DNA from 3 places in the Caballeronia sp. GAWG1-1 genome. Region 1 is predicted to be linked to each of the others. Evidence: predicted binding sites of a transcription regulator. Region 1 holds the regulator's gene; each other region holds the start of a gene.
The links. Region 1 encodes FliA, which starts transcription of late flagellar genes. Its sites were predicted from a motif close to CTAAAGTTTNNNNNNNNNNNGCCGNTA; they were not measured.
Positions count from the first base shown of each region.

Region 2: a site for FliA is predicted at 1,631-1,657, ahead of NCT03_RS00755 (flagellin). Genes of this name have one in related genera too.
Region 3: a site for FliA is predicted at 1,433-1,459, ahead of motA (flagellar motor stator protein MotA). Genes of this name have one in related genera too.

Region 1 is NZ_JALQDB010000023.1:75,867-85,789, reverse strand. It holds gene putA (trifunctional transcriptional regulator/proline dehydrogenase/L-glutamate gamma-semialdehyde dehydrogenase) at 1-190, shown strand, start outside; gene NCT03_RS13800 (branched-chain amino acid ABC transporter substrate-binding protein) at 283-1,431, shown strand; gene NCT03_RS13795 (NYN domain-containing protein) at 1,503-2,402, opposite strand; gene NCT03_RS13790 (cytochrome b/b6 domain-containing protein) at 2,599-3,159, opposite strand; gene NCT03_RS13785 (PepSY domain-containing protein) at 3,172-3,435, opposite strand; gene NCT03_RS13780 (thiamine pyrophosphate-binding protein) at 3,514-5,196, opposite strand; gene flhF (flagellar biosynthesis GTPase FlhF) at 5,601-7,385, shown strand; gene NCT03_RS13770 (MinD/ParA family ATP-binding protein) at 7,378-8,298, shown strand; gene NCT03_RS13765 (RNA polymerase sigma factor FliA) at 8,317-9,048, shown strand; gene NCT03_RS13760 (GGDEF domain-containing protein) at 9,143-9,923, opposite strand, start outside.
Region 2 is NZ_JALQDB010000002.1:77,569-87,491, reverse strand. It holds gene NCT03_RS00760 (tetratricopeptide repeat protein) at 1-1,482, shown strand, start outside; gene NCT03_RS00755 (flagellin) at 1,757-2,893, shown strand; gene fliD (flagellar filament capping protein FliD) at 3,073-4,614, shown strand; gene NCT03_RS00745 (flagellar protein FliT) at 4,624-4,923, shown strand; gene NCT03_RS00740 (sodium:calcium antiporter) at 5,050-6,060, opposite strand; yybP-ykoY riboswitch at 6,182-6,346, opposite strand; gene NCT03_RS00735 (ABC transporter substrate-binding protein) at 6,546-8,141, shown strand; gene NCT03_RS00730 (MBL fold metallo-hydrolase) at 8,148-9,221, opposite strand; gene NCT03_RS00725 (MerR family transcriptional regulator) at 9,345-9,767, shown strand; gene aceK (bifunctional isocitrate dehydrogenase kinase/phosphatase) at 9,792-9,923, shown strand, end outside.
Region 3 is NZ_JALQDB010000002.1:96,728-106,650, forward strand. It holds gene NCT03_RS00810 (glycosyltransferase family 4 protein) at 1-82, opposite strand, end outside; gene flhD (flagellar transcriptional regulator FlhD) at 732-1,043, shown strand; gene motA (flagellar motor stator protein MotA) at 1,506-2,366, shown strand; gene motB (flagellar motor protein MotB) at 2,383-3,366, shown strand; gene NCT03_RS00830 (response regulator) at 3,444-3,824, shown strand; gene cheA (chemotaxis protein CheA) at 3,888-6,149, shown strand; gene cheW (chemotaxis protein CheW) at 6,172-6,690, shown strand; gene NCT03_RS00845 (methyl-accepting chemotaxis protein) at 6,737-8,554, shown strand; gene NCT03_RS00850 (CheR family methyltransferase) at 8,703-9,632, shown strand; gene cheD (chemoreceptor glutamine deamidase CheD) at 9,629-9,923, shown strand, end outside.

The sequences.
Region 1 (9,923 bases):
GTCGCTCGTGAAGGAAGTCGCGAAGCGCCCGGGACCGATCGTATCGGTGCAGGGCGTGGCGGCGGGAACATTCGCCGATGCTGATCATGACGGCGAAGACTATGCGCTCGAACGTCTGCTGACGGAACGCTCGGTGAGCGTGAACACGGCGGCGGCGGGCGGCAATGCGAATTTGATGACGATCGGTTGAGAAGTATCCTCTCGCGCTCGATTCAAACAAACGGCAGCAGGCACGGCGATCCCGGCGACGAGCTGCCATTCACACTGGTACTAGGAGAAGCTATGAAGCACACGATGAACAAGCTGGCAGCCGCCCTGACGCTCGCCGGCCTGTCGCTCGCGGGGACTGCGTTCGCGCAAACAGCAGAAGATGTGAAGGTCGGCTTCGCCGGGCCGATGACCGGTGCGCAGGCGCACTACGGCAAGGATTTCCAGAACGGCATCACGCTCGCGGTCGAGGACTTCAACGCCACGAAGCCGGTGATCGGCGGCAAGCCGGTTCGCATCGTGCTCGATTCGGCGGACGATCAGGCCGACCCGCGCACGGGCACAACCGTCGCGCAGAAGCTCGTCGACGACGGCATCAAGGGGATGCTCGGCCACTTCAACTCGGGCACGACCATTCCGGCATCGCGCATTTATGCGAATGCCGGCATCCCCGAAATCGCGATGGCAACCGCGCCGGAGTACACCACGCAAGGCTTCAAGACGGCCTTCCGCATGATGACGTCCGACACGCAGCAAGGCTCGGTCGCGGGCGAGTTCGCGGTGAAGACGCTGAAAGTGAAGAAAATCGCCATCGTCGATGACCGCACGGCTTACGGCCAGGGTCTCGCCGACCAGTTCGAGAAGGCAGCGAAGGCGTCGGGCGGCAACATCGTCGTGCGCGAATTCACGAACGACAAGGCTGTCGACTTCAAGGCGATTCTGACCAAGATCAAGTCGTCGAATCCTGACCTCGTGTACTACGGCGGCGCGGATTCGCAAGCCGCGCCGATGGCCAAGCAAATGAAGACGCTTGGCTTTCGTGCACCGCTGATGGCGGGCGAGATGGTCAAGACCGACACGTTCATCAAGATCGCGGGCGACGCGGCGGATGGCACGGTGGCATCGCTCGCCGGCCTGCCGATGGACCAGATGCCTGGCGGCGCGGACTACACGGCGAAGTACAAGAAGCGCTTCAACGAAGACGTAGAGACGTACTCGCCGTACGCCTACGACGGCGCAATGGCCATGTTCAACGCAATGAAGGCGGCCAACTCGACGGACCCGGCAAAGTATCTGCCGCTGCTTGCCAAAACCGACATGCAAGGCGTGACCACGAAGCATCTGGCGTACGACTCGAAGGGTGATCTGAAAAACGGCGGTATCACGCTGTATAAGGTCGTTGGCGGGAAGTGGACGACGCTGCAGAGCGTGGGTGGGAAGTAAGGTTTAGTGGCTGTTTTGGATGGCCCGGTCGTATGCGACCGGGCCGTTCTTATTTGTGATCCAACGGCAATTTAGCCAGTACGAACTTTCACAGCCTGCAAGCCTCTCGGCGTTTCATTAGCCTGGTAACTCACTTCCATGCCTTCTTCGAGTCCATCCGGGTCGGCATCCGTCAGAACGGCGTATCGGAAGTAGATGCTTGTGTTCGAACCGCTTGCCGGTTTGATGAAGCCGAAGTGATCTTTCAGACTTGCAATGACGCCCATCTTCCAGACATCCTCCGCTGCCCCAGAGGACGGAGGCCTGTCGCGTCTGATCTGAAACAACCCGCTCAAAACGGCCCGCTCGTCTCCTCGCGCGTCATCCATCCGGTCGATGACCTCGGACATCATCAATGGATAACTCACCTCGTTGAGCAACATCTGGCTCGGATTTGCGCCCTTTTGTTCTCCAGTCGTAGTCTCGAATGAGTAAGACCAGCAAACAACCATTACTCGAATACCAAGCGTCTTGAGCTTACGCGCGAGCGGTATGTAATCACTGTCGCCTGCAATAAGGACGACCACATTGAACTGCTTGTAAATGGAAAGCTCGAACGCTTCAAGAGCCAGCCAGACATCGATGCCCTTTTCCTTGCCAGCGAAGCTCATTGGGAAGTAATGCGCCGTGACGTTCTCCCGCATCAGGATGTCGTCGAGTACGCGCTCGTTGAACAGAATGTCGTGGCCTTTGTCCGCGCTCTTGCGCGCTGAGAATCGGCCTCGGAAGTAATGCGCGTCGATCACCTGACAATCGCGCGCGTCCACTGTCTCGACAAGCGCTACTCTGTGGCGAATGTATTCATGCAAACCGTGAATCGAAAGCCATGCTTTTTTCGGATGCTGGTGCATGTAGTACTTGCTCACCAGATCAAAGTAATTCCCATCGTAGAAGACGCCGATCTTCGTCAGTTGCTTCGCTGCGTGAGACATCGATTAGTTCGCTCCTTCTTCAAACTGAGGTGGCTCGCCGAATGGGCGATTAACTCAATTATCCAAAGCGAATGCAGGCTGCTGATAGTGTTTAATGCTTAAAAGAATCGGCTCGTGCGCCGACGTCACCGCTTTGTTGCTGCCTAAATCTCAAGCGATCTATCAGTCATTTGCCGATTAGCTGAATCTGACGCGCTTAGGCATCAGTTGCTCGATCGCTTTCATCGTGCTGTTTAACGCGCTTGAGTCCCGTCACCATCCCGCCGATTAAATTCTCTCGTGTCCACAAGCTCATCGACACCGCCGCGACGACATGCACGCACACGCATATTTCGATCAGATAAGACAGCCATGTGTGGATCTCTTGTGGCCAGTCTTCGCCCCAGAAGGCATCGAGCCGCATGATCCAGCCGGATACCGCGAGCGCCAGTACCAGGAACCACAACGCAACGGCCATCAACGCGCCCAATGGATTATGCGAGACATGATGTAGGGGCTTGCCCGCTGCAAGCGAACGGAGATAGGCACGAAGCTGCGCGGCGCCCGGCCACCAGGCGGCAAAGCGCGCATGCCGCGAACCGACGAAACCCCACACGATACGCGCCAGCACCAACCCCGCCGCGATATACCCAAGCACTCGATGTGTCGGGTTTGTTGGCCCAAAAAGATTCCATGAAACGACGCCCGCCACAATCCAGTGTGTGAGCCGGACCCAAAGATCCCAGACCTTCACGCGAGGGCCGGCCTTGGCAGACATGACGAAGCGCGCTTATTCGACTTCCGATTTCACGACAGCCAGCGTCTTGGTGTCGTAGTAGATCTCGACCTTCTTGCCATTCTTGTCGTGCCCGTAGATTTCATAGCAGTTGCCATCGATCTTGAACTTGCGGATCTTGTAGCCTTGCGCTTCGAGTTGCGCCTTGGCGTCCGACTCCTTGATCCACTCGCTCTTGGGATGCGCCGTGCAGTCCGCCTTCGCGAACGCGGCGCCGGAAAAACCCATTGCCAATGACAAAGCCAGTACCTTGAACATCGTCGACTCCCGGTGGTTTGAAGTCCGAACACTCTACTTCCACCGGAAGGACATCGCAAGTCAATCGAAAGCTATCCCTCAGCGCTTCGCCTGCTCCCGAATCTGTTCGAGCGTCGCGCCCGGCGTGCTCTGATCCGCCGGAATCCGAATCTCGATCACCGCGGGCAATCCGGAACACACAGCGCGCTCGAACGCCGGCATGAACTGCTCCGTCGATTCGACCCGCTCGCCGTGCGCCCCGAACGCGCGCGCATAAGCCGCGAAGTCGGGGTTCGTCAGCCCCGTGCCATGGACCCGATGCGGATAGTGCCGCTCCTGATGCATGCGGATCGTGCCGAACTGCCCGTTGTTCACGACCACGAAAATCACCGGCAGCTGGTACTGCATCGCCGTGGCGAGTTCGTGGCTCGACATCATGAAGCAGCCATCGCCCGCGAACGCGATCACCGTGCGCTGCGGATACAGCGACTTCGCCGCGATGGCCGCAGGCACACCGTAACCCATCGCACCGCTCGTCGGCGCAACTTGCGAGCGGAAGTGCCGATACGAATAATGCCGATGCAGCCAGGTCGCGTAATTGCCCGCGCCGTTGGTGAGAATCGCGTCTTCGGGCAGGCGCTCCGAAAGCGTGCGCATGATCTCGCCGAGCTGGACATCGCCGAGCATGGGGCGCGGCTTGCGCCATTCGAGATACGCGGCGTGCGCCGTCTCGGCGCTGCCCGACCACGCGATCTGCGCGGGCGGTTCGAGCGCGGCGAGCATCGACGCAATCTCGGGCATGCCGGAGACGATCGGCAGATCGGCGCTATACACGCGGCCCAGTTCCTCCGCGCCCTGATGCACGTGTATCAGCGTCTGCTTCGTCTTCGGGATGTCGAGCAGCGTGTAGCCGCCCGTCGTCGATTCACCCATGCGCGGGCCGAGAACGAAGAGCACGTCCGCTTCGCGCACGCGCGCGGCCAGCGCCGGATTGATGCCGAGCCCGACATCGCCCGCGTAATTCGGATGCTCGTTATGCAGCGTGTCCTGATAGCGGAACGCGCATCCCGCCGGCAACTGCCAGCGCTCGATGAAGCGCGCGAAGTCCTGCGTCGCCTCGGCGGTCCAGCCGCTGCCGCCCGCGATCACGAACGGTGTCTTCGCGTTGGCGAGCAGTTCGCGCACACGCTCGATCTGCGCCTGCGAGGGCGCCGCCGCGACGCGCTGATAGCCCGGCACGGGCGGCGCCGCGTCGCACGCTTCGGTCAGCATGTCTTCGGGTAACGCCAGCACGACCGGGCCGGGTCGTCCCGCCGTCGCGACATGGAACGCGTGGCTTAGATATTCCGGCACGCGGCGCGGATCGTCGATTTGCGCGACCCACTTCGCCATCTGCCCGAACATGCGCCGATAGTCGATTTCCTGAAACGCCTCGCGATCCATGTGATCCCGCGCGCATTGGCCGATGAGCAGGATCATCGGCGTCGAGTCCTGGAAAGCGGTGTGCACGCCGATGGACGCGTGCGTCGCGCCCGGCCCGCGCGTGACGATAGCCACGCCCGGACGCCCCGTCAGCTTGCCGACCGCCTCGGCCATGTTCGCCGCGCCGGCTTCGTGGCGGCAGACGATCGTCTGTATCTGGCTGGTTTCGTCGTGCAGCGAATCCAGGACGGCGAGAAAGCTCTCACCCGGCACGCAGAACACGCGTTCGACACCATGATGAACGAGCGCATCGACGACCAGACGCGCGCCGGTGGTCTGGCCATGAGAAGCGGATGCCATGCGAACAAGTCTCCTTTGTCAGTGAGCATCGGTGAGCCCGGGTTTCGAGCCGCAGACCGTAGCTTACGCCGCTGGATGGGACTCTGGCTGATGCGGTCCGGCCGCCTTGGCGCGCGACGCGCCTGCCGCCACGCGCCTCACAGCCGGACAAACCGTCAAGCGACATCTCTCGTCCCGTCGCGTCGATCGTGCCAGACCGGAATTTTTTCCCGCATGACGCGCGACGCAATCCGCACGGCCGGGTTGTTTCCATCAGTCGAAATACCCCTCTTTCACACCCTTTATCCAGCGATAGGCCCGAAGTGATCTTCGCAATAATGGCTTCACTGAAAAGCGGGCACGGAAATAACCAAAGGGTGCTCGCCTCGCAAATATCGCTGCATCTATCCTCATCGGGGGCCAGTTTGAACATTCGTAAATTCATCGGCGCGAACAGTCGTGACGCTCTGCGCCAGGTCCGTGAAGCGCTCGGACCCGATGCCGTGGTGCTGTCCAACCGCACGCTCGACGATGGATCGGTGGAAATCGTCGGTGTCGCGGATAGCGATCTAGCTTCGATCTCGCCCGCGAAGGCCGCACGCGAACAGGCCGCCGCCGCGCCGTTCGCCAGCGCCACGCCGCGCGCCGCGCTTGCACAAGCCGCAGCCGCCGCGATGAAGCAGCAGGCCGCCGCTCCCAGCTCTCCGATGAACCCCTACGCCAGCGGCGATGTTTTCTCCTCCGTCTTCGGCAACACCGCCGACGCCGACGATTTCGACGAGCAAGCCGACGAAGAGCGCATGGAAGCACCGCGCACGATGGCCGATTCCAATCCGTGGTTGATCGAACATGCGCGCCGTATCGCGCAACAGGCTTCGGTGCCGTCGAACCGGCCGCTGACGCCGTCCGCCGCAATTGCACGCGGCATGGGCGTGCCGGTATCGGTCAAGGCAGCCGACGCACCGCGCCAGCAAGCGCCGCGTGCACAAGCCGCCGCGCAACCGGTTGCCGCCGCGCCTGCCGCACCCGCCGCGCAAGCGCACGCAAAGATCGAAACGCCCGACTGGGCGCGTGAAGCCGCGCAAGTCGCCGCACGCCGCGCCGCACAGAAGATCAACGCAGCACCGCAACCCGCCGACGAAGCGCCGGCCGCATCGGGCAATTTCGAAGGCTTGCCGGCTAATGCCGCAGCCGTCGTGACCGAAGCCATCCGCACGCGCATGGAGCAAGTCGTCAACGAAACGGTGATGAACGAACTCTCGTCGATGCGCGAGATGATGGAAGAGCACTTCTCGGGTTTGCTGTGGGGCGACCGCCAGCGCCGCAACCCGACCAACTCGGCCTTGACCAAGCGCCTCTTCGCCGCCGGTTTCTCCGCGCAACTCGTGCGCATGGTGATCGACAACATGCCGTCGATGGAGAACGTGGAAAACGCGCTCGAATGGGTGCAGCAAGTTCTCGAATCGAATCTGCCGGTGATGCCGAGCGAAGACGCGTTGATGGAACGCGGCGGCGTGTTCGCGCTGATGGGCCCGACGGGCGTCGGCAAGACGACGACCACGGCAAAGCTCGCGGCGCGCTGCGTGATGCGCTTCGGCGCCAGCAAGGTCGCGCTCCTGACGACGGACAGCTACCGGATCGGCGCGCATGAACAACTGCGCATCTTCGGCAAGATTCTCGGCGTCTCGGTGCACGCGGTAAAGGACGGCGCCGACCTGCAACTCGCGCTCTCCGAACTGCGCAACAAACATATCGTGCTGATCGACACGATCGGCATGAGCCAGCGCGATCGCACGGTCTCCGACCAGATCGCGATGCTGTGCGGCACGGGTCAGCCGGTGCAACGCTTGTTGCTGCTGAACGCCACGAGCCACGGCGACACGCTCAACGAAGTCGTGCAGGCCTACAAGAGTGCGCCGGACCAGCCGCCGCTCGCGGGCTGCATTCTGACCAAGCTCGACGAGGCGACCAACCTCGGCAGCGTGCTCGATACGGTCATCCGCTACAAGCTGCCGGTGCATTACGTATCGACCGGTCAGAAGGTGCCGGAGAACTTGTACGTCGCAACCAAGCGTTTCCTCATCAAGAGCGCGTTCTGCATTCCGCGCGATGGCTCGCCTTTCGTGCCGCAAGACGACGATGTGCCGGCGCTTCTGTCCGCACTGTCCGCACGCGCCACGACCGAACTGCATGGAGTCCATTTTGGATAAGTTCGTGCTCGATCAGGCTGAAGGCCTGAGAAGGCTGCTGACGCGCGCCAGTTCTCGCGTGGTGGCTGTAGTGGGCGGACCGGCGGGCATCGGTTGCACGTCGGCGGTAGTGAATCTCGGCGCGGCGTTGTCCGTGCATGGCAAGGATGTGCTCGTCATCGACGAGCGGCATAACGCGGGCTCGGTCAGCCGCATGGCGGGTGTGGATGGCGCGGGCGCGCTCTCGGCGGTGATGTCCGGCCGTCGCGAACTGCAGGATGTCGCGGTGCGCACGCCGATGGGTTTTTCGCTGATCGCCGCACCGCGCGATGAACGTATCAGCCACGACGCAGCGCAAGCACGCGCGCTGCTCGACGGCCCTGCGGACATCGTGCTGATCGATGCGCAACTCGATCGTAATGGCGCGCTCTCGTCGCTCGCGGCGCAGGCGCATGACTTTCTGATAGTGACGCGGGTAGCCGCGTCGGCGATCACCGAGGCGTATGCGTGCATGAAGCGCTTGCACTACGCCCACGCGATCGGCCAGTTCCGCGTGCTGATGAATCACGTGCAGGACGCAGCCGATGCAGCGGTCGCGTTCGACAACCTCTCGGGTGTCGCGAGCCGTTATCTGGCCGTGTCGCTCGTGCAGGCAGGGTATGTGTCCGAGGATGCGCGCGTCGCTCGGGCGAGGGAGCTCTCTCGGTGTGCGGTGGAAGCGTTTCCGGCTACGGCCGCGGCGCGCGACTACCGCTACATCGCAGCCGAGCTGCTGCACTGGCCGATGCGTCCCGCGCCGTTTTCGCGCGGCGACGAAGCGAGCCAGTACGACGCGCACATTCCGGTTGGCGAGTCTGGTGAAAGCGGACGGAAAGCGGCGCACCGAGCGGCGGCGTTTTCCGATCATGCAATGAGCAGCACGGCGTCGATGTGATATTGAAAGGTGAACAGGATGTATAACGCCCAAGGCAAACTCTCGCAGTCCGACGTGCTTACGAAATATGCGCCGCTCGTTCGCCGCCTCGGACTCCAGCTCGTCGCCAAAATGCCGGCGAGCGTCGATCTCGACGATCTGATCCAGGCCGGCATGATTGGCCTCCTCGATGCGGCTAGCCGCTACAAGGAAGATCAGGGCGCCCAGTTCGAAACCTACGCAAGTCAGCGTATTCGCGGCGCCATGCTCGACGAGTTGCGCGCCAACGACTGGTTGCCACGCAGCATGCGCAAGACATCGCGCGAAGTGGAGTCGGCGGTACACAAGGTGGAACAGAACCTTGGCCGTTCGGCCAGCGAGACCGAAGTCGCCGAGCACATGAAGATGCCGCTCGACGAGTATCAGTCGATGCTGCAGGACTTGCACGGCAGCCAGTTGATCTATTACGAAGACTTCGACCGCTCGGCGGACGACGAGCCGTTCCTCGACCGTTACTGCGTCGATCGTTCGGACCCGCTGTCGGCGCTTCTGGACGACAGTCTGCGCGGCGCGCTGATCGAAGCCATCGACAAGTTGCCGGAGCGCGAGAAGCTGCTCATGAGCTTGTACTACGAGAAGGGCCTCAACCTGCGCGAAATCGGCGCGGTGATGGAAGTGAGCGAGTCGCGCGTGTGCCAGTTGCATAGCCAGGCCGTGGCGCGTTTGCGTGCGAAGCTGCGGGAACAGTCGTGGACTAGCGTCGAGGCTTGAGTTCCGAGTTGTAGAGGCGCGCGAAGCCCCGAACCGGGGCCGCGCGCTTTTTGCTTTTGCCTTTGCAAAGGCGCTCGAATGCGCGCGGATGGGCTCAATGCATCTCGAAGTCGCGCGCCTCGGCGAACACCGTCTTGCCTTCGCCGAGACTCTTTGCGCGATACATCGCGCGATCGGCGGCTCTCAGCACGGCGGTGATATCGGCGTCATGCGCTTCTGCCGCGCTCGACAGCAAGCAGGCGCCGATACTCGCCGATACGCTCACTGGCCGCTCCTGCACCAGCGTGAGGTCGGCGAGCGCCGAATGGATGCCATCGGTGAGCGTGAGCACCGCGCTGCGATCGCGCATGTTGCGCGCGAGCACGACGAACTCGTCGCCGCCCAGCCGCGCGATGGTGTCGGTCTTGCGCATGCGCCGTGCAAGCAATTGCGCGAACGACTGCAACAGCACGTCGCCGACCGCGTGACCGTAGGTATCGTTCACGCCCTTGAAGCCGTCGAGATCGATCAGTAGCAGTGCGCTGGTATTCGCGTCGGCGGCTTCGGGCGCGGACATCGCGCGATTCACGGTTTGTTCGAGCGCGTAACGGTTATAGAGGCCCGTGAGCGGGTCCGTCGATGCCTGCCGCGCCAGCACGCGATTCGCGCTGCCAAGCCTGTCGACCAGCACGCTCAGATACACCGACGCGCCCAGCACGCTCAGCGCGAGCCCGAGCGCGGCGGCGCGGTTTGCCACCCACCACGGTTGCCACAACGCCAGCGCGACGATCGCGACGAGCGCCATCGCGCACGAAATGGCGAGCGTGCGCTTGCCGTAGCGGCATCCCGAGCCGATCAGAAACCAGAACACCACCCACAGCAGCGGCAAGGCGAGC
Region 2 (9,923 bases), on a different contig from region 1:
CAGGACCCGAACTATCCGGAAGCGCACCGCATTCTCGGCGTGACGCTGCGCTCGCTGATGCGCCTCGACGACGCGCAAGCTGCTTGCCGTCGCGCCGTGGAACTCGCGCCGTTGTCGGCGAAAGCGCACGAAACGCTCGGCGTGGTGCTGATGGACCAGACGCGGTTCGACGACGCGGAGATGCATTCGCGTCGCGCGATCGAACTCGATCCAACTTGCGACAGCGCGCACGAGAACCTGTTGTTCTGCTTGTCGCACAAGGAAGAAATCGACCGGAAGGCGTACTTCGAGCAGCATCTGTACTTCGCCGAGCAATGCGAGAAGCCGCTGCAATCAACGTGGAAGAAGCATCGGAACCAGCCGGACCCGAACCGCTGCATTCGCGTGGGCTTCGTCTCGGGCGACTACAACCAGCATCCGGTGGCTGTCTTCATCGAGCCGGTGTTCCGCTATCTCGTGAACGATCCCAGCGTCACGGTGCACGCGTACTACAACCGCTCGGTGACCGACGAGGTCACGCGCACGCTGCGCGATATCGTGCCGCGCTGGCACGACGTCTCGGGTTATAGCGATGCCGCGCTCGCCGACAAGATTCGCGCGGACGGCATCGACGTGCTGATCGATCTTTCGGGGCACACGGCCTATAACCGCCTGCTGACTTTCGCGCGCAAACCCGCGCCGATCCAGGCGACGTGGATGGGCTATCTCGGCACGACCGGCATGACCGCGATGGATTACTACATCGGCGATCGCCACTATGTGCCTGAAGAACAGATCGACGGTCAGTTCGTCGAAAAGCTGGCTTATCTGCCGGCGTATGCGCCTTTCAAGCCCTCGGAACATGCGCCGGCGCTCAACGCGTTGCCCGCGCTCACCAACGGCCACATCACTTTCGGCAGCTTCAACCGCTTCAACAAACTGCGTCCGCGCACCATCGCGCTGTGGTCGGAACTGCTGCGCGCGGTGCCGGATGCGCGCATGTTGATCGCAGGCGTGCCGCGCGACAACAGCCACACGATTCTGATCGATTGGTTCGAGAAGGAAGGAATCGATGTGAGCCGGCTCGAGTTTCGTCAGCGCTCGTCGCTCGTGCGCTATCTCGCGCATCACCTCGACGCCGATATCGCGCTCGACACGTTCCCTTACGCGGGCGGCGTCACCACCATGCAGGCGCTGTGGATGGGCGTGCCCACGCTCACCTTGCCCGGCGAACTGATCGCGAGCCGAGGCAGCACGTCGGTGCTTTCCAACACGGGCCTCGGCGACTTCGTGGCTCGCGACCGCGCGGACTTCGTCGCGAAGGGCATCGAATGGGCGGGCCGGGTCGAAGAACTCGCGCAGATCCGCGCCGGCATGCGCGAGCGCTGCCTGCAGTCGCCGGGGTTCCAGCCCGACACGGTGGCCCGCGCGCTCTCCGCCAGCATGCGCCAGATGTGGCAGCGCTGGTGCGCCGGCAAGGCTGCGGCCACGTTCGACGTCTGAAGCGAATTTTTAACGAAAGAAGTCGCTCCGTCTGCCGTTAAAGCTCTCAGACGGGGCATTAAAAAACCGCGAGCATCGGCAGCAGAGCCCCGCTGGGCAAGCTTTAGCACGTATTTCCAGGTATTTATCAGGCAAATCGAATCGAGCACTAAAGTTTGCCTAGCACGGGCCGAAAACCTAAACAAGCGGCCAAACAAACAAACGACGGACGCTTCCGCCAAACGATGGCGTTATCAACTCAGATAAATGCGCCAGGCCTCATCGGAGAAACAAAATGATCGGTATCAATAGCAACATCAACTCGCTGGTCGCTCAGCAAAACCTGAACGGCACGCAAAGCGCACTGTCGTCGGCAATCACGCGTCTTTCGTCGGGCAAGCGCATCAACAGCGCAGCAGACGACGCAGCTGGCCTCGCAATCGCTTCGCGCATGACCTCGCAGATCAACGGCCTGAACCAAGGCGTTTCGAACGCGAACGACGGCGTGTCGATGGTTCAGACGGCTTCGAGCGGTCTGTCGCAGATCACGGACAACCTTCAGCGTATCCGTCAGTTGGCCGTGCAAGCATCGAGCGGCTCGCTGTCGACGGCTGACAAGACCTCGCTGCAACAAGAAGTGACGCAGCGTATCAGCGAAATCAACCGTATCTCGTCGCAAACCACGTTCAACGGCACGAACCTGCTCGACGGCACCGCCGGCAGCAAGACGTTCCAGGTTGGCGCGAACGTCGGCCAGTCGATCACGATCGACCTCGGCTCGGCAGCAAACGTCTCGGCTCTGTCGCTCGGCGGCAGCAACCCGCAGAAGGGCACGGTCATCGGCACGGTCGACGGTCTGAGCCTGGGCGACACGGGTGCATCCGCAGCTTCCACCGCGGCAACGATCACGTCGGTCAACGTCATCGCTGACGGCTCCGGCGGCTACACGTTCACCGACCAGGACAACAAGGCACTTGGCAGCTCGTTCGCCTCGTCGAACGTGTTCACGGGTCTGTCCGCAGGCAGCACGAGCATCAGCCTGAACAGCACCAACGTTCCTTCGGCAACCGCAGCTCAAACGTCCGAAGTCGGCGCGCTGACCGCGAACAACACGCCGCCGCAAGTGTCGCAAATCGACATCAGCAAGGCGAACGGCGCATCGTCCGCAATCGAGGCAGTCGACAACGCACTGGACGCAGTGAACTCGCTGCAAGCTCAGTTGGGCGCCGTGCAGAACCGCTTCAGCTCGGTTGCCGCTACCCAGACCGCGCAGTCGACCAACCTGTCGTCCGCTCAGTCGCAGATCACCGACGCGAACTTCGCGCAAGAAACCGCGAACCTCTCGAAGGCTCAGGTTCTGCAACAAGCTGGTATCTCGGTTCTGGCGCAAGCGAACTCGATGCCCCAGCAGGTTCTGAAGCTCCTCGGCTAAGCATCGCCGACGCAGTAACCGGCGCGTCTCGATCACGGCGCGCCGGCGACGTACCCAGGGAGGCTTGCCTCCCGATTTGCATTTCCGCCAGAGGCGCCTTCATGACGAGTCGCCTGCTGACGGTGCAGTAAAACGCATCTTCAACCGCTCACGGCAAGAAGCCAGAAACGGAGCCATACATGTCCACGGTAGCAACCACTTCGGCATCCACGGTCGATCCGACCAGCGCCGTCCAGCAAGCCGCGCAGTCGATCATCAGTGGCTCGACCAACTCCACGATGGATGTGAACTCGCTCGTCACCGCCATCGTCAACGCGAAGGTCGCCGGACAGACGGATGCGCTGACAGCCAAGCAAACCAAGGACAACACCCAGCTCACCGCGGTCGGCACGCTCAAGTCCGTGCTGTCGCTTTTGCAAAGCTCGGTGAGTTCGCTCGCGGACGGCACGACGCTCGGCGCCTTCACGGCGACCGGCAGCGGCAAGGGTCTGACCGGCACGGCCAGCACCGGCGCGGTCGCGGGCACTTATTCCGTCGCGGTCAGCAATATCGCCACCTCGCAATCGCTTACCTCCACCGCGTTCACCAGCACCGCGCAACTCGGCACGGGCACGATGAAGCTGTCGGTGGGCGGCAAGGACATGTCGATCAGCATCGACTCTTCGAACAACACGCTCGCGGGCATTGCGTCCGCGATCAACAAGGCAAGCGGTAACCCCGGCATCACGGCGGCGGTCGTCAACGGCACCGATGGCGCGCACCTCGTGCTGCGCTCGGCGTCGACGGGCCAGGCCAACGGCATTACCGTGGCGGTCACGCCGAACATGCAGTCCGACGGCACGACGCCCGACGACAATGGTTTGTCCAAACTCAACGTGGCATCGACGTTGAGCGCTGCCACGACAGACTCGAACGGCAATGCGGTTCCGGCGCAGACGGCCATCAGCTCGTCGAACTGGACGCAGACGACGGCCGGCATGGACGCCAACTTCACCATCGCGGGCACGCCTGCCAGCAGCTCGACCAATGCGGTCACGACGGCGCTGTCCGGCGTGACGCTGAATCTCACGTCGGACGCGGTCGGCACGACGCAGACCTTGACCATCGCGCAGGACACGGCCACGCAGAAGACGGCCATCGATGGTTTCGTCACCGCGTACAACAACTTCATCACGACGGCCGCGTCGCTGACTTCGTTCGACTCGACCCAGGCAGCCGGTTCGCAAGGCGGCGCGCTGCTCGGCGACTCGATGATGAACACCATTCGCAACGCCCTTTCCAGCACGATTGCCAAGGGCGTGGGTTCCGGCACGAGCCAGGTGAACCTCGCATCGATCGGCATTACGCTGCAACCGGACGGCACGCTCAAGACCGACGAAGACGCGTTGACCGCAGCATTGTCGAGCAACTCGGGCGCGGTGGCATCGCTCTTCAATTCGAGCACGGGCGTAGCCGCGCAACTGAACAACAGCCTGACCGGATTTCTCGCGACAGGCGGTATTGTCGATACGCGCACGACCGCGCTCACCGCCGATCTTTCGAGCATCACGGACCAGCAAACCGCGCTCGCTTCCTACACGGCGCAACTGACCACGACCTACAACGATCAGTTCACCGCGCTCAACACGCTGATGTCGCAGATGGCGACGCAGGGCAGCTACCTGACCGCGCTCTTCGGCGGCACCAACAGCGCGGGCGCGCTGGCAAGCAACAAGTCGTAAGGAACGAACATGAACCAGCAAGAAATGATTCAACACGCCTGGGCACTGACCGAGGCGATCGAAGCAGCGGTCAACGAAGAAAACTGGGCGCGCGCGGCCGAACTCACAGAGGCGCGCACGCCGCTCCTGATGGCCGTGGAAGCGAATCAGCCGGCTGAATCGCTCGCGACCATTCGCCGGATTCAGGCGAGCATCGAAGCAACGATGGGCCGTGCGAACGCCGCGCAAGCCATGCTTTCGACCGCGTACCGCAAGTCGATGGATCAGGCGAAAGCCGCCGGACGATATCAACAAGCCGCGCGCTTCTAAAGTTTTTCCGGCACGCGCCGATAACCTTAATAAGAACAACGAGAAGAACGCGTCAGACATGACGCGGCGCTTCGCTCTTGATGCCCGCCTCGCGCGGGCATTTTTTATTTGCGTCGCTCGAAGGCTTCAGCGGCTGAGGGTTAAGGTGAGATAAGCCGCGTACAAGATGCCATTGCCAAGCAACGCCCACAACACCACGCCATTGCCGCGCGCGTTGAAGCGCAGCCATGCCGCCGCCGCGAGCGTGATCAGCACGCCGGTCAGCACTTCCACGCGCGGCTCCCACGGCGTCAGCATGATGCCGATGCCCGGCAGCAAGGTGCCCTGAAATACCATCGCGCCTGTGATGTTGCCGAACGCGAGCGTATCTTTTCCGCGTCGCGCCCAGAGAATGCTGTTCACCTTTTCCGGCAGTTCGGTCGCAATCGGAATGATGATGAGCGAGAGCAAGAGCGGCGATATGCCAAGCGCCGCCGACACGCCTTCCACACCGTGGATGAAGCCCTTCGCCCCGCCGACGAGCAGCACGATGCCGATCAGGAACTGCAGCATGATCGACCCGATACCGTTCGGCAAACCCACGCGCGTGATGAAGAGACGCTCGGGCGCTTCCGTGCCGTGTCCGCTTTCGACAAGACTCGCCGATGCCTTGAACGTGGTGATCACGTAGATCACGTATAAGCCGACGAGGCCGACCGCGAACATCGCCCGCACCTGCCACGCATGATGCGGCACGAACATGGCGCCGGCCGCAATCAGGAACGCGACGAGAAAGAAGTTCAGGTCGCGCGTGAAGCCGCTGCGCTCGGGCATGATCCGGCCGCGCAAGCCACGCGATTTGATGACCGCGAGCGTCATCAGGAAAGTGGAAAGCGTCGCGAGCATGAGTGGCGCGCCAAGAATGGCGCCGACACCGATTTCTTCGTTAACCGAACGGCTCGCCGTGCCGCCCAGCAGCGCGATGATCGGCACGGTCGTTTCCGGCAGCGCCGTGCCGACCGCCGCGAACAGCGATCCAGTCACGCCCTCCGATATGCCGAGCCGTTCGCCGAGATGTTCGAGCGCATTGGTGAAGAGTTCCGATGCGATAAGAATGACGGCGAGCATCAACGCGAGTTCGACGAAAAGCATCGTCATGCGGCACCTCGCGGGAAACGATGCAACGCGCGGGCGCGAATGAGCGCGCAGCGAGACAGGGATTTTTGTAGTTGTGGGGACACGATGATTCCACGGTCGGACGTTCAGCGAACCACGATGCGCCATGCGCCGTCCGACCAAGAACGACAAAGCGCATCGATGGTCTCGCCAAACCGCCGGAATGCGACAGCACCGACCGGTCGAACGCGCCACGGCAGCAAGGCCGAGGATGTTGACGCGTTCTCCTTCGCTGATGGAAGGAAGGCTACTCCCCAAAGACCGGGGCAGTGTAGCCTGAGCCGCCCGGTTCGGCAACCCGCACGGCGCGTTCGAGGCATAAGCGTATGCGCAACGATTCGTTGTCGAGCGGCGAGCGCTTCGCTAACCTAGCCGCGCGGATGCGCTACTTGCTTGCCACACGCGCACAGGGTAAAACCAGCCACAAGAACAATCGTAATGTGACCAGCCGGGTCACGGGAGATCTCATGCGCAACACACTTTTCGCTGCCGCCATCGCCGCGACGTTCGCCGCCGCGCCGCTTATCGCAATGGCCAAGCCGCTCACCATCTGTACAGAATCGAGCCCGGACGGCTTCGATGTCGTGCAGTTCAATTCGCTCGTCACGACCAACGCGTCGGCGGATGTCATCTTCAACACGCTCGTGTCATACGACGAGGCCGCGAAGAAAGTCGCGCCCGCGCTCGCCGAGAAGTGGGACCTCAGCAGCGACGGTCTTACCTACACGTTCCATCTGCGTCCGAACGTGCAGTTCCAGACCACCGACTACTTCAAGCCGACGCGTCCGCTCAATGCCGACGATGTCGTCTTCACCTTCGAGCGCATGTTGTCGGACAGCAACCCCTGGCACAAGATCGCGGGCGCGAGCGGCTTTCCGCATGCGCAATCGATGGGTCTCGTGAAGCTCATCAAGGCCGTGACCAAGGTCGATGACAAAACGGTGAAGTTCGAACTCAACGAGCAGAACGCGACCTTCGTGCCGATCCTCACGATGGGCTTCGCATCGATCTATTCGGCGGAATATGCGGACAAGCTGCTGAAAGCGAACCAGCAAGTCGATCTGAACAGCAAGCCTGTCGGCACCGGTCCGTTCGTGCTCAAGAGTTATACGAAAGACGCGGTGATCCGTTATGACGTGAATCAGAGCTACTGGGGGCCGAAGCCTAAAGTCGATCGCCTGATTTATGCCATCACGCCGGACGCCGCCGTGCGCGCGCAGAAGATCAAGGCGGGCGAATGTCAGATCGCGTTGTCGCCGAAGCCGCAGGACGTGCTCGACGCGAAGAAGGACAAGTCGCTGAAGGTTAGCGAGACGCCCGCATTCATGACCGCGTTCGTCGCGCTGAACACGCAGAAGAAGCCGCTCGATAACCCGAAGGTGCGCCAGGCGTTGAACATGGCGTTCGACCGCACCACCTATACGAAGACGGTGTTCGAAAACACGGGAACGCCCGCTGTGAACCCGTATCCGCCGAACACGTGGAGCTATGACAAGAACATCGCGGCGTACAAGTATTCGCCCGATGCCGCGAAGAAGCTGCTCGCGGATGCAGGCTTGCCCAATGGCTTCGAAACGACCATCTGGGTGCGCCCGAACGGCAGTGTGCTGAATCCGAATCCGAAAGCTGGCGCCGAACTGCTGCAGGCGGATCTCGCGAAGATCGGCGTGAAGGCGCAGGTGAAGATCATCGAGTGGGGCGAACTCATCAAGGAAGCCAAGCAGGGCCAGCACGACATGCTCTTCATGGGCTGGGCCGGCGATAACGGCGATCCGGACAACTACCTCTCGCCGCTTTTCAGTTGCAATGCGGTGAAGTCGGGCATCAACTTCGCGCGCTTCTGCGACCCGCAACTCGATAAGCTCATCGCGGATGGCAAGGTCACCTCCGACGTCGCGAAACGCACGAAGGCTTATGTGGACGCGCAGAAGATCATCCACGATCAGGCACTGTGGATTCCGCTCGTTTATCCGACTGCGGCGGCAATCACGCGTGCCAACGTCAGCGGCTTTAACGTGAGTCCGTTCGGGCGGCAGAACTTCGGGGCTGTGTCGGTGCAGTGAGGGGTTTTACGCGGGCGAGTACCGGATCACCCCGTCCTCGCCCGTCTCGCGCGTAAGCGTGCCATCCAGCCACAACAAGTTCAGATGCGCGAGCGCTTCGCCAAGTGCGAAGGTCATCTGATGGATATCGAGCTTGCGCTTGAACATGATCGGCACGATATCTCCCGCGCTGCACGGACGCTGCGTGCACGCCTCGACCACTTCCGCAAGCCGCGCGCGATGATGGTCCCGCAACTGACCGATACGCGTGAGCACGCCGCGAAACGGCTTGCCATGCGAAGGCAAGGCGAGGACATCGGCGGGCAAGTGTTCGTAGCGTCCCAACGATTCGAGATATAGCGCAAGCGGATTGCCTTCCGGCTCGATAGCGAACACGGACACGTTCGTCGAGATGCGTGGCAAAACCATATCGCCGGAAATGAGCAACTTGTCCGCCGCGCAATACAGCGCACTATGTTCGGGCGAATGACCGTAGCCCGAAATGATTTGCCATTCGCGTCCGCCAATCGCGATGCGGTCGCCATCGCGGATACGGCGGAACTCGGCGGGGATGGAAGGCACGAGCGTCGGGTAATAGCTGTCGCGCTTTCTCAATGCATCGAGCGATGCCTCGTCCGTTAGACCATGCGCCCCGAAGTGCTTCGCCGCGCGCTCGCCGCCCGCGTTCGAGCCATCGCCCGCGGCCATCACGCGGCCCATTGCATACTCGCCGAGCGCAATCCAGAGACGCACGTTCCAGCGTGCCTTGTCGCCACCCTTGCAGATCCAGTCGGCAAGACCGAGATGATCCGGATGGCAATGCGTGACGATCACGCGCAGCACAGGCAAGCCGTCGAGCGCGCTGTCGAACACGCTTTCCCAGTTCGCGCGAATATTTTCGTTCGAGATGCCGCAATCGATGATGGTCCAACCCTGCACGCCATCGATCTCATCGCGCAATAGCCACAGATTGATGTGATCGAGCGCGAACGGCAAAGGCATGCGCAGCCAGTAAAGGCCAGGCGCGACTTCCTTCACGCGCCCCGCTTCGGGCAATTCGTCGGCAAAAACATAATCGAGTTGATGTTCGAGTGCGTTCATTCTTTTGCGCCTCTGAAGTGAGCATGAATGCGGGTTCAAGCCACGTTGCAATTTCGCCAGGTTGACGATAACGTAAACCTCATTCTAACGTCGCATGTGTGATCACGTGCTCCGGCGCCGGCAATGACTCAAGCCATTCACTACACCATCACCGAACTGGCGCGCGAGTTCGACATCACGTCGCGCGCCATTCGCTTCTACGAAGACCACGGTCTGCTCGCGCCCGAGCGCGAAGGCGCGAACGGCCTGCGGCGCGTGTATTCGTCACGCGATCGCACGCGCCTGAAACTCACGCTACGCGGCAAGCGGCTCGGCTTTACGTTGTCGGAGATTCGCACGCTGCTGGACTTGTACGACTCGCCCACGGGCGGCACGCGGCAGTTGCAGGCTTTTGTCGATACCATCGCGGCGCATCGCGAAGTGCTTGAGCGGCAACTCGTCGATCTCACCACGACGCTTGCCGAACTCGAAACATACGAGAAGCAAGGCCGCGCGCTCCTTGCCGCTGGCGTCGAAAAGCGCGCCCGCAGAGCCAAAGCCGCATGATGGCCAACGAGACGCCCAGCCGACATGAATCACTTCCCCAAGCTGCTCTCGTCGCAAATAGGCTTCGATGTCGCGCAGACGATACTCGAAGGCTTCGATCGCCATTACCGCGTCTTTCGCGAAGCGGCAGTCGAGGCGAAGCATCTGTTCGAGGAA
Region 3 (9,923 bases), on a different contig from region 1:
GATACGAGACGACGCGCTCGGTGCCGCCGTAAAACTTCGGGGGAACTGCTTCGTGCAACGGTGCAATTTGTGCGATTCGCATAACGTGACTCTCCTGTTATTTAAGGCATTGCAGTCACGCTCCGGTCGAGCGCTCGACGCATGCCGTTCGGGCGGGCCGCGTTCGTGTAGAAGACGCCGCCCGAGACTGGCCCGGACAAGAAACTGTTCAACCGGGTTATCCCTTACTGCTCATTATCGGGATCGAGCGCGGCATTACACTTCATTTTTCAAACGCTTAACCTTGTTACAGCGCGAAACAACGGCTGTTACGAAGTCAAAAAGTGCATCGATATCAATGACGTAGACGAATTCGACGCACGCAGGGCATTGCCGCGAGGCATTGAAGTAGCACGGATCGGGCCTAAGGCATATGGGCCGGTTCTGCGCATGGCACGGAGCGATCCGTGCTCGAGGCATTTCAAGTCAGATGAGAAGCAGCCGATACTTGAGTTTGGTGCTCCCGATTCGCTCAAACAGCCGTTCAACTATTTCGCGTAGGAATTTTTCTTACACGACGTCGCGGGCTTTTCCGTCGGTAAATCGGTCGATTTATCCGATTGGCGCGCGCTCGAAGCCTCATCGACAATCGAATCCACACCATGAGCGGGGCCGAATCGCCGCAATCCAGAGCGATCCGAGCAAACGTTTCCCGCACGGCCTGACGAGCCGGGTATCGATTCGGGTAAAAGATGACGGCCAGCACAACCACCACGCTCGCGGAGATTCGCGAGCTTAATCTCGCGTACTTGCTTCTGGCGCAGCAGCTATTGCTTGCGGACCGCGCTTCGGCCATGGCTCGGCTGGCGCTTTCGGACGACGTGGCGCAGTTATTGGCTTCGCTTTCGCCCGCGCAGGCGGTGAGGGTGGCGTCGTCGAGCCATTTGCTGTGCCGCTTTCGCTTCGACGATCACGCCATCCTTTCTTCACTCGACGGAAAGGACAAAAGCGCCGCGCCGGACGCGACCCTCCTCGCGGATGCATTGGCGATAGAAGCCGGCTGATCTGCGCGTTGATTCGAGCTGATCACGGCGGCGTTTGCGTTGCGCGCTCACAGCGCTGACCGAACGCAACGGCGCGCAGCCGGCATGAACCGATCGGACGAGCGGCCGCCGTGCCAACACCTCGTAAGTTGGTCGGCATACGTCTGCTGCCCATGGCAGGCCATTCATCGCGGTGAGCCAGCTCGCTGCCAGATCGACGCACGTCTCGCGGTCAACTCGCCTTCTACCACGAACAACTGGCTTATCGCGAAGAGCTATACGCCGCCATCGCCCGCACGAAAAGGCACTCGCACCGTAGCTTCCCCGCGCGCCATGCGCCATTGCGCCGCATGTCGTCAGAGCCCCATCCCACGCGGGTTCTAGCGTTTGCCTCACCTCCCGGTCATGCACCAAAGTTTTCCCTTGCCGTGCCGTAAACCCACATAACGGCGGTCATCCCGCAACTACCTTGAGGACTCGACTGTGCTGATTTTCGTTGGAACGCTCGTGACATTGCTGTCCGTATTCGGCGGTTACGCGCTCGAAGGCGGCCACCTTGGCGCGCTCGTGCAACCGGTCGAAATCTTGATGATCGCGGGCGCGGGTGTCGGCGCATTCATCCTCGGTAACGGCATCAAGACGATCAAGTCGACGCTGCGCGTCATTCCCACGCTGTTCAAGGGCTCCAAGTACAACAAGGATGTGTACATGGAACTGATGGGCCTGCTCTACGTCCTGCTCGCCAAGGCGCGCAAGGAAGGCACGCTCACCCTCGAAAGCGATATCGACGATCCCCATAAAAGCCCGATCTTCGGTCAGTACCCGAAGATTCTCGCGGACGAGCACATCGTCGAATTCCTGACGGATTATCTGCGGCTGATGGTCGGCGGCAACATGAACGCGTTCGAGATCGAAAGCCTCATGGACGAGGAAATCGAGACGCATCACGCCGAAGGCGAAGCGCCCGCACAAGCGCTGCACAAAGTGGGCGACGCCATGCCCGCGTTCGGTATCGTCGCGGCCGTCATGGGCGTCGTGCACACGATGGCTTCCGCCGATCAGCCGCCCGCGATTCTCGGCGAGATGATCGCGCAGGCGCTCGTCGGCACCTTCCTCGGCATTCTGCTTTCGTATGGCTTCATCGGCCCGCTCGCGGGCGTGGCGGAGCAGCGCGTGGCCGAGCAGACCAAGATGTTTCAGTGCATCAAGGTGACGATCCTTGCGAGTCTGAACGGCTATGCGCCCGCCATCTCGGTGGAGTTCGGCCGCAAGGTGCTGTTCTCGACCGAGCGCCCGTCGTTCTCCGAACTGGAAGAACACGTGCGCCGCGTCCGCGCGAAGTGAAGCGAGGAACGACGCCATGAGCTCACCCGACAAAGACCGGCCAATTTTCATCAAGCGTATCGTCGCGGGCCGCAAGGGACATCACGGCGGCGCGTGGAAGCTCGCCTACGCGGACTTCATGACCGCGATGATGGCGTTCTTCCTGCTCATGTGGCTTCTGAGTTCGACTTCGCCGGTGCAACGACGCGGTATCGCCGAATACTTCAACACGCCGCTCAAGGCCGCGATGGTCGGCGGCAAGACCGTCGGCATGGACTCCAGCATCATCATGGGCGGCGGGCGCGATCTGTCGAGCCCCGAGCCCGGCACGGTACGCACCACCGAAGGCAACACGCCGTTCGCGGTGCGTTCGTCGGCAAGACCCGATGAAGCCGCGTTGAGACAAGCCGAAGGCGAGATCGAACGCCGCGAGCAAGAGCGCCTGCACGACCTCCAGGTGAAGCTCATGTCGGCCGTCGAGGCCAACCCGACCTTGCGCCAGTTCAGGCAGCAGATACGCATCGATTCGACCCAGCAGGGCTTGCGCATCGAGATTGTCGATACCCAGAAGCGGCCCATGTTCGCGCTCTCCAGCGACTCCGTGCAGCCGTACATGCGCGACATTTTGCGCGAGATAGGCAAGACGCTGAACGACGTACCCAATCGAATAGTCGTGCAAGGACATACGGATGCCGTGAAGTACGCCGGCGGCGACAAGGGCTACAGCAACTGGGAACTATCGGCGGACCGCGCGAACGCGTCGCGGCGCGAGCTGATCTACGGCGGCATGGACGAAGCGAAGGTGCTGCGCGTGCTCGGGCTTGCATCGACGCAGAACCTGAATCGCAAGGACGCGATGGACCCGGAAAACCGGCGCATCAGCATCATCGTGCTCAACCGGCGCGCGGAGAGCGCCATGTTGCGCGACGACGGCGCGCCGCCCGCGACATTCGACAACGCGGCGGGCGCGGCTCCCGTGCTGGACAAACTCGCGCCCGTATTCCAGGCGCGACCGCAATAAAAGCGAAATCCGCGCGAAAGACTCTCAAGACTCCACACGTTTTAGCCGTCAACCCGGCAAGACCGCAAGAGACACACATGATCAAGAACATTCTGGCAATCGACGATTCCGCCGCCATGCGGCAGATTCTCTCCGCCACGCTGACGACGGCGGGCTACGAAGTGACCGTCGCGTCGGACGGCAACGAAGGGCTCGAATGGGCGCTCGCCGAGCGTTTCGATCTCGTCCTGACGGACCAGCACATGCCCGGCAAGAGCGGGCTCGATTTGATCGCGGAGTTGCGGGTGAATCACGCCTACCAGGCAACGCCGGTGCTCGTGCTGACGACCGAGGACAGCGAAGCGTTCAAGGACGCGGCGCGCGCGGCGGGAGCGACCGGCTGGATTCAGAAGCCGCTCGATCCCGAGCTCTTGACCGAGTTGGTGGCGGCACTGTCGGAACCCGAAGAGCAGCACTGAGCAAGACGAAGCAAACCTCGACCGAATAACGCGACTGAACAGCATTTCTGCGGTGACTCAAGCATGACACTCGACATTACCCAGTTCTATCAGACCTTCTTCGACGAAGCAGACGAACTGCTCGCGCAGATGGAGCAGCTGCTGCTCGTTCTGGACATTGCGAATCCCGATCCGGAAGACCTCGCGGCGATCTTTCGCGCGGCGCATTCGATCAAGGGCGGCGCGGCGACCTTCGGCTTCACGGCGCTCACGGAAACGACGCACATCCTCGAATCGCTTCTGGACCGCGCGCGCAACAATGAACTCGTCCTGCGCCGCGACATGATCGATACCTTCCTCGCGACGAAGGACGTGCTCTCGGACCAGCTCGCCGCGTATCGCGCGAGCGCCGAGCCGGATGCGGCCGCGGCCGCCGCGATCTGCGCGAAGCTCGAGCGTCTGAAGCACGAAGACCCGGAAGCGCCGGCGGCACCGGTGATAGAAGAAGCCGCCGCCGTCATCGAGAAGGCGCAACAACACGAACCCGCCTACGAAGGCCCGAACGCTCCGCCCGCGCATGTCATCGCGCAGGCTGCGGAAGCGATCGAGGACGACGGCACGTGGGACGGCGCGTTCGAAGTCACGGACGGCGCACCGATTGCAGGAACCGCTGCGGCAGCATCGGCAGCGGAAGCAGGACCCCACCTGAAAATTACGCTACGGGGGGTGGGCGAGAAGGACCTGGCGACTTTGACCGAGGAGCTAGGTAACCTGGGAAGTATCGTCGGAGAAAAGAAGACTGACGCCGAACTCGTGCTTTGGCTCGAGTCGGACGTGAGCGCCGACGACATCGTGGCCGTGTGCTGCTTCGTGATCGATGAATCGCAGATCGGAATCGGCCGTGGCAATGCGGCGGATCAGTCGGCGCAGTCGCCGGCCGCATCCGTCGAAGTACCGCCGGCAACGGCGGCGCATCACGCGCTACAGCAACAGCCGGACGCATCGCAGGCGCTCGACGCGTCTGCATCCACGGCGCAACAAAAACAACAAGCGGCGACGGCGGCGGTCCCGGAGACTGCCGCCCAGCCGTCACAGAAACCGGCCAACGCCAATACGAACGATGCCGATAAAAAGGCGCGTCCGGCAGCGGCCGCATCGGCGGAAGGCAGCTCGATTCGCGTCGGCGTGGAGAAGGTCGATCAGCTCATCAACCTGGTGGGCGAACTGGTCATCACGCAGGCGATGCTCGCGGAAACGACGAGCACGTTCGATCCCGCATTGCACGACCGTCTTTTCAACGGCATGGCGCAGCTCGAACGCAATGCGCGCGATCTGCAAGAAGCCGTCATGTCCATCCGCATGATGCCGATGGATTACGTATTCAGCCGCTTCCCCCGGCTCGTGCGCGATATCGCGGGCAAGCTCGGCAAGGACGTGGAACTCGTCACGTTCGGTCAGGCGACCGAACTGGACAAGAGCCTGATCGAACGCATCATCGATCCGCTCACGCACCTCGTGCGCAACTCGCTCGACCACGGCATCGAAACCGTGGAAGCGCGTCGCGCGGCGGGCAAGTCGACGACCGGCCAGCTCGTGTTGTCGGCGGCGCATCACGGCGGCAACATCGTGATCGAAGTCAGCGACGACGGCGCCGGCCTGCGCCGCGACAAGATTCTCGCGAAGGCGCAGAAGCAGGGCATGCAGGTTTCCGAGTCGATGAGCGACGAGGAAGTGTGGCAGCTCATCTTCATGCCGGGCTTCTCGACCGCCGAACAGGTGACGGACATTTCCGGCCGCGGCGTGGGCATGGACGTGGTCAAGCGCAACATCCAGTCGATGGGCGGCCACGTCGAAATCAAGTCGCGTGAAGGCGCGGGCACGACCACGAAGATCGTGCTGCCGCTCACGCTCGCGATTCTCGACGGCATGTCGGTGAAGGTCGGCAGCGAAATCTTCATTCTGCCGCTCAACTTCGTGATGGAGTCGCTTCAGCCGGTGGCCGAAGACATCTACACGGTCGCCAACGGCGAGCGCGTGGTGCGCGTGCGCGGTGAGTATCTGCCGCTCGTGGCGCTGCATGCCGTGTTCGACGTGGAGAACGCGCGCACCGAGCCCACGCAAGGCATCGTCACCATCATGCAGACCGAAGGCCGGCGCTTCGCCATGCTGATCGACGAACTCGTCGGCCAGCAGCAAGTGGTCGTGAAGAATCTCGAAACCAATTATCGCAAGGTGCACGGCATTTCAGCCGCGACCATTCTGGGCGATGGCAGCGTCGCGCTGATCGTCGACGTGGCCGCGCTCAACCGCGAATCGCGTGTGCAGCACAGCGCGCACGCTCATTAACACCCGCATCGAAGGAGTTACCGTGGCAGACATTCAAAACATCCATTCCGCGACGTCTTCGCGTCGCGACGCGCAACACGCGGAAGCCGCCGGACAAGAGTTTCTGGTGTTCACGCTCGGCGCCGAAGAGTACGGCATCGACATCCTGAAGGTGCAGGAGATTCGCGGTTACGACAACGTGACGCGCATTGCCAATGCGCCTTCGTTCATCAAGGGCGTGATCAATCTGCGCGGCATCATCGTGCCGATCGTGGACATGCGCATCAAGTTCAATCTGGGTCGCGTCGAGTACGACAACCAGACGGTCGTGATCATTCTGAACGTCGCGCATCGCGTGGTCGGCATGGTGGTCGACGGCGTCTCGGACGTCCTCACGCTCACGCAAGAGCAAGTGATGCCCGCGCCCGAATTCGGCGCGACGCTGACCTCCGAATATCTGACGGGCTTAGGCACCGTGGATGGCCGCATGCTGATTCTGATGGACATCGAGAAGCTCATGACGAGCCGCGAGATGGAATTGATCGACTCGGTTGCCGCTTAAAACAACCGCGTTCGTGTACCGAAGCGCGGGCTCAGGGAAGAAAGACATGTTCAAGAAGTTGTCGATCCGCACGATGCTCACGCTCGTCGGACTGCTATTCGTCAGTTGCGCGGCCGTGATCGGCGCGCTGTCGCTCGTCGGCCTGAACTCGGCGAGCCATTCGCTCACGTCGCTCGCGCAGGAAGACATGGTCGCGATGCGCGCGCTCGCGGAGACCTCGTCGTATCTGCTGCGCTCGCGCATCACGCTCGACCGCGTGCGTTCGCTCGCCGAAGCGGGCAACGACGCGGAAGCGAAGAAAGCGCTGAACCGCGGCCAGTATCTGCTCGACAAGAGCAACGAGAACTGGAAGCTCTATCTCGACACCCATAAGCCGATGCTGCCGAAGACCACGCTCGATGAGCTCGTGGCGCAACACGACACGCTCGTGAAGACGGGCGTCGAGCCGGAATTCACCGCGATCCGCGCGAACGACATGGCCGCGTATCACGCCATCGCGGATACGAAGATCAGCCCGATGTTCGTGTCCTTCGATCAGGCGGTAGTCGCGGCGGTGGCGTTCCAGCAGAAGCACGCGGAAGAATCGCGCTCGAACACGGCGTCGCACATCTCGACGCTTAGCCTGACCATCGGCGCGCTGCTCGCGTTGTCGGTGCTCATTCTCATCGGGACGCGCATCGCGTTGCGCGGCCTTATCGTGCAGCCGATCAACGACGCCGTCGATCACTTCGACCGCATCTCGCGCGGCGATCTCACGAAGTCGGCGCATACCGACAGCACGAACGAGATCGGGCGTCTGTTCGCGGGCATCGAACGCATGCGAACGGACCTGACGCATATGGTCGGTGCGGTGCATCGCGGCGCGGAATCGATCGATGTCGGCGCGCATGAAATTTCGAGCGGCAACACGGACCTCTCGCAACGCACGGAAGAACAGGCAGCGTCGCTGCAGGAAACGGCGTCGAGCATGGAAGAGTTGACGAGCACGGTCAAGCAGAACGCGGACAACGCGCGTCAGGCGAGCCAGCTTGCGGTGAACGCGTCGGATATCGCGTCGCGCGGCGGCCAGGTCGTCGAGCAGGTCGTCGATACGATGAACGCGATTGCATCGAGTTCGAGCAAGGTCGTGGACATCATCGGCGTGATCGAAGGCATCGCGTTCCAGACCAACATTCTCGCGTTGAACGCGGCCGTGGAAGCGGCGCGTGCAGGCGAGGAAGGACGCGGCTTCGCGGTCGTGGCGGGCGAAGTGCGCTCGCTTGCACAACGCAGCGCGGCGGCGGCGAAGGAAATCAAGGCGCTGATCGGCGACTCGGCCGGCAAGGTGCAAAGCGGCTCCGAACTCGTCACGCGCGCCGGTGAAACCATGGGCGAGATCGTGCAGGCGGTGCGCCGCGTGACCGACATCATGGGCGAGATCAGCGCGGCATCGGAAGAGCAGTCCGATGGCATCGAGCAGGTGAATCGCGCCGTCACGCAGATGGACAGCGTCACGCAACAGAACGCGGCCCTCGTCGAGGAAGCGGCGGCAGCCGCGGCATCGCTCGAAGAGCAGACGCGGCAACTGAAGGACGTGGTCGGCCAATGGCGCATCGAAGCAGGCACCAAGACGGTTGCCGCGCCCGCTGCACGCGTGGCGCCGAAGGCTGCCGTCTCGAAGGCGAAGACGTTCAAGCGCGCCGAACCCACAAAAGTTTCGCACGAGGCTAACGTCGCGCGCGAACCGGCCGTTATCAAGGTAACGGCAAGCGAAGCGCAACAGCCAGCGAAGAAGCCCGCGCCGCGTATGGCAGCGAAAGCCGCCGTGAGCGCACCGCGCGCCAAGGCGACGACCGCGGACGACGGCGACTGGGAAACCTTCTAAGCCGGGTTTGCAAACAGCAGCGACCATGCAGGCTTTAGACACGAGCTCCGTTCGCGGAGAACAGCAACGACGAAAGCCACGCAAGGTCGCATTTAACGACACAACGGCGCGCGTCGCCGAAGAAGACGCCAGGGAAGCACGAAGCATCATGACGGCAACGCGCAACGCACGCATCGACCCGGCCGCCGGCACGCGCGGCTCCGAAGTCGAACGCGACTTCGAATTCACGGCAGCGGACTTCGCTCGCATTCGCGGACTGATCCATCGCCGCGCGGGCATTTCGCTCTCCGACCACAAGCGCGACATGGCGTATAGCCGTCTCGCCCGCCGTCTGCGCGCATGCGGCATCGACACGTTCAAGCTGTATCTGGACCGGCTGGAAGCCAACGAAGACAGCAACGAATGGGAAGCCTTCGTCAATGCGCTGACCACGAACCTCACCGCGTTTTTCCGCGAGTCGCATCACTTTCCGATTCTCGCGGACTTCGCCAAGCGCCGGCAGCAACCCGTGTCGGTGTGGTGCTCGGCGGCATCGACGGGTGAAGAGCCTTACTCGATCGCGATGACGCTCGTCGAAGCGCTCGGCGATCACGCCGCGCGCCAGTGCACGGTGTTCGCAAGCGATATCGACAGCCAGGTGCTCGCCAAGGCGGACGCCGGCGTGTATTCGCTCGATCAGGTGAAGACGCTGCCGGCGGACCGCCTCAAGCGTTTCTTCCTGAAGGGCACGGGCGCGCATGCGGGCCTCGTGAAGGTTCGTCCCGAGCTGCGCGCGATGGTGAACTTCGGCCGCGTGAATCTGACGGATGCGCGCTACGACATCAAGGGTCCGTTCGACGCGATCTTCTGCCGCAACGTGATGATCTATTTCGACAAGCCGACGCAATCGCACGTGCTGTCGCGCTTCGATCCGCTGATGAAGCCGGGCGGCCTGCTGTTCGCGGGACACTCGGAAAACTTCACGTACGTGTCGCAGGCGTTCCGTCTGCGCGGCCAGACTGTGTACGAACTGACGCGCGACATGAAGAACGCGGGCGCGGCGAAACAGACGAAGGCGCTGGCGGGAGAAGTGGCATGAGCGGCCTGCCGATCGCGTCGAATCTGTATTTCGACAATCACTTTCAGAAGCCGGGCGTGAAGCTCCTGCCGAACGAGTTTTACATGACGAGCGAAGACATGGTGCTCGTGACCGTGCTCGGCTCGTGCGTGGCGGCGTGCATCAACGATCGCACGGCGGGCATTGGCGGGATGAATCATTTCATGTTGCCCGACGACGGTTCGGATGCGTCGGCGGCGGCGTCCGATTCGATGCGCTACGGCGCCTATGCGATGGAAGTGCTGATCAACGAACTCATCAAGCGCGGCGGAC